DNA from 3 places in the Kineococcus halophytocola genome. Region 3 is predicted to be linked to each of the others. Evidence: riboswitches for the same ligand, from Rfam matches in the RefSeq annotation. Region 3 holds a riboswitch; each other region holds the start of a gene.

Region 1 (3,263 bases), on a different contig from region 3:
CGTAGGTGGCCCCGTCGAGGACGTCCGGGCGCACCCCGCGCGGCAGGAACGGCGCGACGCGGGCGGGGTCGACGGCCCAGTGCAGGAACGCCAGGTCGTCCCAGTGCTGGTGCATCATCACCGGCCCGGACAGGGCCATGGCGTCCGGCGAGGGCAGGCGGTCGACCACGAGCCCAGCGTGGCGCGTGCAGCGGAACTCAGCACCCCAGGTGACTACGGATGTTCGGTCGTTTTTCTGCGCCACGAACGAACAACACCTCTTCAGCAGCCTTACTTGTTCGGTACATTACTTTCCCGCCGAGCGAACACAGGAGGTGCCGTGCCCCGAGGTCGACCGTCCAGAGCCACCGTCTACGCACGCCTGGACGAGGCAATCCGAGACCTGAACGACCGCCTCGGCGGGCTGCCCTCCCCGACGGAGGCCGAGGACATCTGGGACGACCTGTGGCACCAGGAAGCCCACCACTCGACGGCTCTGGCGGGGAACACGCTCATCCTGTCCCAGGTGCGGCAACTGCTCGACGAGGGACGGGCCGTCGGTTCTCGCGAACTGCGCGAGTACATGGAGGTCAAGGGGTACGCCGACGCCGCCAAGTGGGTCTACGGGCAAGCGCTGGAGCCGAGCGACTGGACGACCGGGGACCTCGTCACGCTGCAGGAGGTGCGGACGGTGCACCACCAGGCGATGACTCCCGTGTGGGACGTCGCGCCCCACCCCCACGCGACCCCCGACGAGCGCCCCGGCAACTGGCGCCGCCACGACATCCAGCCCTTCCCCGAGGGGATGACGCCACCCCCCCTCCCCGGACCTCGACCATCTGATGCGCGACTGGATTACCTCGATCGGTCGACTGAAGGCACCCGGGGAGGAGCCTTTCCCGGAGCGTCTCGCACGGCTGCACAACGACTTCGAACGCCTCCACCCCTTCATCGACGGCAACGGGCGGACGGGCCGTCTGCTGCTCAACCTGGTGCTTGTGCGACTGGGCCACCCCCCGGCGATCGTGTTCAAGAACGATCGGACGAGGTACCTGGCGGCGATGCGTCGCGCCGACCAGGCCGACTACGGACCCATGGGTGAGCTCCTGGCCCGGTCCATCACCAACAACCTCTACCGCTTCGTGGTCCCGGCGGTGGCGGGCCCGTCACGCCTCGTCCCGCTGGCGAGCCTCATGTCGACGACGGACGACCTGAGCGCGGATGCGCTGCGGGTCGCCGCCATCCGAGGTCGGCTACGAGCGCAGAAGAGCCCCCAGGGCGTGTGGCTCAGCTCGCGCACGTGGGTCGACGAGTACCGGGACAGCCGCCACCGGCGAGGGAGCCGGTCGTCACGAGACAGCTGAGACGACCGGCGCGCGCGAGAGGTCGGCAGCACGCCCTCAGCTGCTCTACAGTGGACGCACCATCCAGAGCGGCCGAGAGACCTGGCTCGACGACGCCGCAGCAACCGCCTCCTCGTGAGGTGTGGTGCTCATGCCGGGACCGATGGAGGAGATCGTGACGACCGCACCCACCGTTCCCGCGTCCGCGCTGCCCGGCACCGGCGTTGACGCCGCCGGGGTCGTCCTGCGCGGCGTGAGCCGCACGTTCGGGGACCACCGCGTTCTGGCCCCCCTCGACCTCGACCTCGCGGCGGGCAGCACGGTCGCCCTCGTCGGGGCCTCCGGCAGCGGCAAGTCCACGCTGCTGCGGCTCGTCGCCGGGCTCGACGCCCCCTCGACCGGGGCGGTGCAGATCGCCGGGGAACCCGTCCGCGGGGTCCACCCCCGCACGGCCGTCGTCTTCCAGGAACCGCGCCTGCTGCCCTGGCGCGACCTGGCCGGCAACGTCGCCTTCGGCCTGCCCCGCGGCACGAACCGCGCCGAGGGCCGGGCCGAGGTGCTGCGCTGGCTGGAGGTCGTGGGCCTGGAGGAGTTCGCCGGGCACCGCCCGCGCCGGGTGTCCGGGGGCATGGCCCAGCGCACCGCCCTGGCCCGCGCCCTCGTCCGCCGCCCCGGCGTCCTGCTCCTCGACGAACCGTTCGCCGCCCTCGACGCCCTGACCCGGCTGAAGATGCAGGACCTGCTCGACGAGGTCCAGCGCAGCACCGGCGCGACCGTCGTCTTCGTCACCCACGACGTCGACGAGGCCCTGCACCTGGCCGACCGCGTCCTCGTGCTCGGCAAGGACGGGCCGGACGAGGACGGTGCGCGCATCGTCCGCGACCTCGCCGTCGAGGCCCCCCGCCCCCGCGACCGCGCCGACGCCGCCACGGCCCGGCTGCGCGTCGAGCTGCTCGACCTGCTCGGCGTCCCGCGCTCGGCCTGACCCGCGCACCCCGACCACCCCCTCGCACACCCACCCACCTCCCCGGGAGAACTGTGTCCACGCTGCCCTCCGCCACCGCCCGCACCACCCGTCGCACCCTCCTGGGCCTCGGCCTGGGGGCCTTCACCCTCACCGCCGCCGGCTGCGTGCAGGGTGAGTCCTCCTCCGGCAGCGTCGCCCCGGCCGCCGGCGCCTCCTCGTCCGGCGGGTCCTCCGGCGGTGACCGCGTCCGCCTCGACTACGCCCTCTACAACCCGCTCAGCCTGGTGATCCGGGAGCAGAAGATCCTGGAGAACGCGGGCCTGACCGTGCAGTGGGAGCAGTCCCAGGGCAGCAACAAGGCGAACGAGTTCCTGCGCAACGACAACCTCGACCTCGCCTCCACCGCGGGGTCGGCCGTCCTGCAGGCGCGCACCAACGGCTCCCCCGTGCAGACGGTCGAGGTGTACTCCCAGCCGGAGTGGACCGCCCTGGTCGTGGGTGCGGACTCCACGGTGACCGACGTGGCCGGGTTGCGCGGCAAGAAGATCGCGGCCACCACGGGCACCGACCCGTACTTCTTCCTGCAGCAGGCGCTCGCGCAGGCGGGGTTGTCGGGCTCGGACGTGGAGATCCTCAACATCCAGCACGCCGACGGCCGCGCCGCCCTCGAACGCGGCGACGTCGACGCGTGGGCGGGCCTGGACCCGAACATGGCGGCCACCGAGATCCAGTCCGGCTCGAAGCTGCTCTACCGCAACGTGGACTTCAACACCTACGGCGTCCTCAACGCGCGCGAGGACTTCATCCAGAACTCCCCCGACCTCGTGCAGCAGGTCGTCGACGCCTACGCGACGGCCCGCGCGTGGGCGCTGGCGAACCCCGCCGACCTCGCGACCCTCTACGGGACGGCGGCGCAGCTCTCGCCCGAGGTCGCCGCCCGCGTGCTGGAACGCACCACCCTCGACTTCGACGGG
Region 2 (3,263 bases), on a different contig from region 3:
CGTCCCCCGCGTCCTCGGCGGACTCGTCGGTGTCCTCGGTGTCCTGGAGGTCCTCGGTCTCGTCCGCGTCGTCGGAGTCCTCCTGGGCACCGGCCCGGCGGGTGGCACCGCGGGAGCGGCGCAGGTCGCGCAGGCTGTCCAGGACCTCCTCGTCGCGGACGCCGGCACCGGGGGCGTTCTCCCCGGCGTCCTCCGCGGTCGCGTCGGCGCGCACGTCCTGGTCCCCGTCGGAGGACCGGGCACCGGGCGGCGGGCCGGCCGGGGCCGAGGCCCGCCGACGGCGCGGCGGGGTCTCGGCGTCGGGGGCCTGGAAGAAGAGGGCGGTCGCACGGGCCGCGGCGTCCGCGGCGCGGTCGGCCGGCTCGGCCTCGTCCCGGCGGGACCCCCGGGCGAACCCGGCCGCGCGCAGCAGGACGGGGTCGTCCATGAGGTCGGCGTCGTCGGCCGGCTCGGCGGGCTCGGGGTCCTCGACGGCGTGCGCGGCCGGGGTCGGGTCCGTCGTGGCGGCGGGCGCCTCGACCGGGGCCTCCTCGACCGGCGCGTCCTCGGCGGCGGCGACGGCGGGGGCGACGGCGGGAGTGGCCGCCGCGGGGTCGGCGGGCGCCTCGGCCGCCGGGGCGGCGGCGGTCTTGCGGGCACGCCGACGGCGTGCGGGAGCGGGTTCGGCTGCCACGGGATCGGCCGTCGGGGGCGCCTCGGTCGCGGGCTCCTCGGCCACCGGGGTCTCCGGGGTCTCCGGGGCGGCGACCTTGCGGGTGGCCCGGCGGGCTCGCTTGCGCGGCGCGGGCGCCTCGGTGGGGGTCTCGGCCGGGGTCTGGACGGAGCCCTCCACGGGGGCCGCGGACGGCTCGGTGGCCGGGGTCTCCTGGGCCGTATCCCCCGGGGCCGAGGCCTCGGGGACCGGTGCGGCCGTGGGTTCGGCGCCGGCCGCCTCCACGGCGGCCGGGGGACCGGCCGGTCGGCTGGCCGCGCGACGGCGGCGGGGTTTCGTCGCCCCCGCCCCCGTCCCAGCCCCTGCCGTCGCCGGCGTCGTCGCGTTCTCGTCGGGTGTGCTCGTCACGGGTGCTCCGCTTCGCCCGCAGCGCCCGCTCCACCGGTCGTCCCCGCGGACGCCCGGGCGTCCTCGTCGGAATCGCCGGGCGGGTCGACCCGCGCCCGACGGAAGTTCTGGTGCACCGGTGGGGTCGCGCGACGCGTGCTCCCCCCGGAGCCACCGGCGGTCGTCGTCCGGGGCACGGGCCGGGGCGCCTGCGAGGTCCTTCCACCAGACCGCGGCGCTGCCCGGGACCCACGCACCAGGCGACGGTCTCGACGGCGGACCGCGCGCCCGGTGTGGTGGGAACGCACGGCCGTCCTCAGTGTCGCACAGCCCTCCCGGCCGGGCCCTGCGCACTCGCGGCCCGCGAAAGCGTTCCCGCGGGCCCCGGTGATCCGCTACGCTCGCCGGAACACCATCCAGAGTGGCCGAGAGACCTGGCTCGACGACGCCACAGCAACCACCGCACGCGCGGCAGGTGCTCCCGCCAGGGACGATGGAGGACTGCAGTGGACAGCTGTACCCAGCTCACCCGGCGCTACCACGTCGACCTCGCGCGCACGGCCTCGATGGCCTGTCGCCCCGGGGCACCGACGTGCCGGGGGACGGCACCCGCGGCCTGACCGGCCGCCCCTCCTCCCCCGGGGTCCTCACCCCGCACCGCACGAGCGCGCCGTTCCGCGCGCACCCTCCCGGACGCGTCCCGTCCGCCCACCCTCCGGAGCACCCGCATGCCCGCGACCCCTCGCACCCCTGTGTCCGTCCCCCGCTCCAGCACCTCGCGCCTGCTCGCCAGCCGCCGCCGCGTGCTGTCCGGCGCCCTCGGCGTCGGCGCGCTGGCCGCCACCGGCACCCTCACCGCCTGCGGTGAGGGTGCGGCCGCCTCGGGCCTGGCCGCGCAGAAGGCCGTCGACCTGCAGGGGGCGACGCTCAAGCTCATGGTCAACCAGCCGCACGTGCTGGCCTTCACCGAGCTGCTGGGCACGAAGTTCACCGAGGAGTTCGGCGGGAAGCTGGAGGTCACGGCGATCCCCTACGACCAGCTCACGAGCAAGCAGATCCTCGACGTGCAGGGCGGCGACGGCGAGTTCGACGTCTTCGACTACTTCTACTTCGGCCTCGGTGAGCTGGTGGAGGCCGGCGCCCTCGTCGACCTCACCGAGTGGATCGGCGCCAACGACGAGATCGCCACCGACGACTTCCTGCCGTCGATCTACGACCCCTACACGCTCATCGACGGCAAGCGCTACGGCCTGCCCTTCGACGGCGACACCCACGTCCTCTACTACAACGCCGAGGTCTTCCAGCGGTACGGCGTCGAACCGCCGAGGACGTGGGACGAGTACGACGCGGCCGCCGAGAAGATCACCAAGGACTCCGGCGGCGCGGTCCACGGCGCGATCGTCGAGGGCCAGCAGGTGCCGATGATCCTGGGCTGCTCCTTCATCAACCGGCTCGCGGGCTACGGCGGCACCCTCGTGGACGCCGACGGCAGGCCGGCCTTCGCGGGTGAGGAGGGCCTCGCGGCCCTGCAGCACCTCATCGACGTCTCCCCCCACGCCCTGCCCACGCCGCTGCAGACGGGCTTCGACCAGGCCAACTCCGCCTTCCTGTCCGGTCAGGGCGCCATGCTCGACACCTGGACCGACCTCGGCCTCAAGGCGCAGGACCCCTCCAGCTCGAAGATCGTCGACAAGTGGGGCGTGGTGACCCTGCCGGTCGGGGGGAGGAACACGACGCCGCGCACCGCTCTGGACGCGGGCTTCGGCCTCGGCGTGTCCAGCGCGTCGGGGCAGCAGGACAAGGCCGCGGCGTTCGTGCAGTGGGCGACGAACCAGGAGAACAACCTCCTGCTGGCCTCGACCGCCGGGTCGGGCATCGACCCGGCCCGCACGTCCGTCCTGGACGCCGACTCGTACGCGGAGGCCGCCGGCAAGGCGACCGACGTCATCCGCGAGGGCCTGGACGGCACGCCGCTGGCGTGGCCGAACCAGCAGGGCGCCCCCAAGGCGCTGCAGGACCTCGTCGACCAGCTCGCGCTGGCGATCCAGGGCAAGACCCCGCCGCAGGCCGCGCTCGACGAGGCCGCGCAGAGCTGGGAGAAGACGCTCGGATGACGCAGCTGACGGAACGACGCCGGGAACGGACCCGTGCGGGGGTGCCGCGCCCGCGGCGCGGGTCCGCCCCCGACGGCACCCGCCGGGCGGTCCCGGGCCGGCACCGACCG
Region 3 (3,263 bases):
TCCACCCGGCCGTCGGCCCCCACGAGGTCCGCGAAGCGCTCCGGCACCGCCCCCACGGCGACGGCGGTGTCGAGCACCTGGTCGTAGGCGGAGAACGAGGACGGGATCGACGCGTCGTGGGCGGGCAGCCCCAGGGCGTTGAGGCGGCGGACCGTGGCGGCCCGGACGGCGGCGAGCGCCGTCTCGGTCGCGGTGACGTCGGTGCGCCCGGCCCACAGCGCCTCGAGGGCCTTCTTGGTCTCGCGGTCGGGACCGATCCGGGGGTAGCCGAGGATCGTCGCGGTCCACGCCGGGTCGTCGTCCGTCGGGTTCTGGCTCATCGGGTGACTCCTCCTGCCGCGCGGGCGCGGCGTTCGGTGGGGCGGGTCAGGTCGAGGTGGTCGAGCAGGTCCAGGACGGGCTCGACCGCGTTGAAGGTGTAGAGGTGCAGGCCGGGTGCCCCGGCGTCCAGCAGGTCGCGGGCCAGGCCCGAGGAGAAGGCGGTGGCCGCGCGGCGACGGTCGCGGACGTCGCCGGTGCCCAGGGCCGCGAGCAGCGCCCGCGGGACGGGGACGCCGGTGAGTTCGCCGATCCGCGCCAGCCGGCGGGCCTCGTGGGTCACGGCGAGCCCGGGCAGCAGGGGCATCGTGACGCCCGCGGCGCGGGCGCGGGCCACGAAACCGGCGTACTCCCGGGCGGACCAGCCGACCTGGCAGACGGCGAACCGTGCCCCGGCGTCCTGCTTGGCGCGCAGGACGGCGAGCTCGTGCTCGTCGCGGTCCCGGGGGAACGCGGCGACGGCGAGGCTGAGCGGGGGGACGTCGACGGGGAGACGCCCGCCCCGCAGCGCGAGGCGACGCCGGTCGGCCACCTGCAGGAGTTCGACGAGGTCGCGGGCCGTCGGAACCCCGTCGGGGTGGGGGGAGAACTCCCCCGCCCCGGCCGGCGGGTCCCCGCGCAGGGCGAGGACGTTGCGGACCCCCGCGTCGAAGAACTCGCACGCCAGGTCGACGACCTCGCGGCGCGAGGAGCCCACGCACGTCAGGTGCGCCATGGCCGGGACCGCCGTGGAACTCAGGACGTGGGCCAGCAGGTCCCGGCTCGGGCCCCGCGTGACCCCGGCCGCCCCGAACGTCACCGACACGAAGTCCGGGCTGGTGCCCAGCAGGTCGGACAGCCTGCGCCACAGCGCATCACGGCCGTCCGGAGTCCTCGGCGGGAAGAGTTCGAAACTGAGCGTCGGCCGCCCCGCCGCGCCGGCGACGAGGGGGGCGAGCGTCATCGTGCGGGTCCTGCGCCGGGAGGCGGGCAGGGTTCGACATCGGTGTTGCGCATCACGTGCTCCATCGGCCTGGCGTTAGCACCCTCGCCCGGGCTCGGGGGGTTGCTGCGGCGTCGTCGAGCCAGGACTCTCAGCCGCTCTGGATGGTGTTCCCCGACCATAGGGTGCTCCGGCTGCCCTCCACAAGTGGTCCCGGGCCGGTCACCCGGGCGGCGCACGGGGGGTTTCAGCCGCGCCGCCGACGTGCCGATGTTGATCCGGCCGCCACCTCGTGGCAGGCTCCTCCCAGGTCATGAGCGCCAGCGACAAGCCCCGGCTCGCTGGCCGGCAACCCTCCTCCGCGGTGGGGTGCCCCGGGTGACGACCTGGCCGGTTCCGTGGTGGAGCCGGCAAGCGCGGACCTCGCCGGGGTGCCCCGGCCCCCGGTGGGGTCCCCTCCCCCAGGAGTTCCGCGTGAGCACCAGCACCCTCTCCCCCGCCCGTCCCCCCTGCCCGGTCCCGTCCGGCCACGCGGTCGGTGCGCTGCTGCCCGTCGTCGGCGCCGACACGGTGGTCCCCCTGGCCACCGGCGGCACGACGACCTACGTGAACCTCGACAACGCGGCGAGCACCCCCGCCCTGCGCGCCGTCGCCGACCGGGTCGCGCAGGTGCTGCCGCACTACGCGAGCGTCCACCGGGGTGCCGGGTACCTCTCCCGCGTCAGCACGGCCCTGTTCGAGCAGGCCCGCGGGGAGGTCGGCCGGTTCGCGGGGGCCCGGCCCGAGGACCTGGTCGTCTTCACGCGCAGCACGACCGACGCCCTGGACCTGCTCGCACGGGCCGTGCCCCCGGGGGCCCGCGTGCTCGTGGCCGACGTCGAGCACCACGCGAACCTGCTGCCCTGGCAGCGGTCGGCGCGGACCACGGTCGTGCGCGGCGGCGCCGACGCGGAGGAGACGACCGCGCTGCTGGAGGCCGAGCTGGCCGCCGGCCGCTACGGCCTGCTCGCCGTCGCCGGGGCGTCGAACGTCACGGGCGAGGTGCTGCCGCTGCGGCGGCTGGCCCGCGCCGCCCACGACGCCGGGGCACGCATCGCGGTGGACGGCGCCCAGCTCCTGCCGCACCGGCGGGTGGACGTCGGCCGGGACGGGATCGACTACCTGGCCCTGTCCGGGCACAAGCTCTACGCCCCGTTCGGCAGCGGCGCGCTCGTCGGCCGCCGCGACTGGCTGGACGCGGCCGATCCGTACCTGGCCGGTGGCGGTGCCACGCTGGACGTGCGCCACGACGGCGTGCGGTGGGCGACGGGTCCCGACCGGCACGAGGCGGGCTCCCCCAACGTCGTCGGCGCGGTGGCGCTGGCGCAGGCCTGCCTGACGCTGGGGGCGTTGCCGCCCGGCGCGCTGGAGGCGCACGAGGCGGCGCTGCGAGCCCGCCTCGTCGACGGGCTGGAGGCGCTGCCCGGGGTGCAGGTCGTCCGGCCGCACCCGCAGGACGCCGTCGGGGTCGTGACCCTCACCGTGCCCGGCCGGTCCGTGTCCGAGGTCGCGGCCTACCTGTCCGCCGAGCACGGCACCGGGGTGCGGGACGGCCGCTTCTGCGCGCACCGCTTCGCGGACGCCCTGGGCCTGGCCGAGGGGGGCCTGCGCGTCTCGACGGGCGTCGGCACGTCGTCCGCCGACGTGGACCGGCTGCTGCGGGCGCTGCGGCAGTTCCTCACGACCGGCCCGGCCCTGCGGTACGGCGTCGTCGACGGGTGCTGGGGGCCGCTGTCGGACCCCCGCCCGGCCCCGGCGGCCTACCTCGCCGCCGACGCACCCGCGTCCCGGTGAGTTCCGCGGGCGTCGCGGTCAGGCCAGCGGCCCGCTGCTCGGGCGCGGGCCGTCCCCCGTGCGGGGGGCCTCCTGCGCGAGCAGCGCGTGCAGCTCGGACTCGAACTCGGCCCAGCTCAGCTCACCGGGACCGGGTCCGAGGTCGTGACCGTCGTCGCGGACGAGGTCCGCGGGTGCCCACGGGAACCCC

Evidence for each region. A riboswitch is a leader RNA that binds a small molecule or an ion and turns the genes downstream of it on or off. The one in region 3 is predicted to bind S-adenosylmethionine.
Region 1: it holds a riboswitch for S-adenosylmethionine, as region 3 does, so the genes downstream of both, AB2L27_RS11960 (ABC transporter ATP-binding protein) here and AB2L27_RS11015 (aminotransferase class V-fold PLP-dependent enzyme) in region 3, are expected to answer to the same signal.
Region 2: it holds a riboswitch for S-adenosylmethionine, as region 3 does, so the genes downstream of both, AB2L27_RS05760 (ABC transporter substrate-binding protein) here and AB2L27_RS11015 (aminotransferase class V-fold PLP-dependent enzyme) in region 3, are expected to answer to the same signal.

What each region holds. Positions count from the first base shown of each region.
Region 1 covers NZ_JBGFTU010000012.1:73,336-76,598, reverse strand. The annotation lists gene AB2L27_RS11970 (YqjF family protein) at 1-169, opposite strand, end outside; gene AB2L27_RS11965 (Fic family protein) at 822-1,343, shown strand; SAM riboswitch class I at 1,400-1,492, shown strand; gene AB2L27_RS11960 (ABC transporter ATP-binding protein) at 1,486-2,307, shown strand; gene AB2L27_RS11955 (aliphatic sulfonate ABC transporter substrate-binding protein) at 2,454-3,263, shown strand, end outside.
Region 2 covers NZ_JBGFTU010000005.1:120,639-123,901, forward strand. The annotation lists partial or broken gene AB2L27_RS05755 (Rne/Rng family ribonuclease) at 1-241, opposite strand, end outside; SAM riboswitch class I at 1,449-1,539, shown strand; gene AB2L27_RS05760 (ABC transporter substrate-binding protein) at 1,768-3,153, shown strand; gene AB2L27_RS05765 (carbohydrate ABC transporter permease) at 3,150-3,263, shown strand, end outside.
Region 3 covers NZ_JBGFTU010000011.1:33,857-37,119, forward strand. The annotation lists gene metE (5-methyltetrahydropteroyltriglutamate--homocysteine S-methyltransferase) at 1-320, opposite strand, end outside; gene AB2L27_RS11010 (methylenetetrahydrofolate reductase) at 317-1,261, opposite strand; SAM riboswitch class I at 1,320-1,411, opposite strand; SAM riboswitch class IV at 1,550-1,663, shown strand; gene AB2L27_RS11015 (aminotransferase class V-fold PLP-dependent enzyme) at 1,715-3,073, shown strand; gene AB2L27_RS11020 (hypothetical protein) at 3,092-3,263, opposite strand, start outside.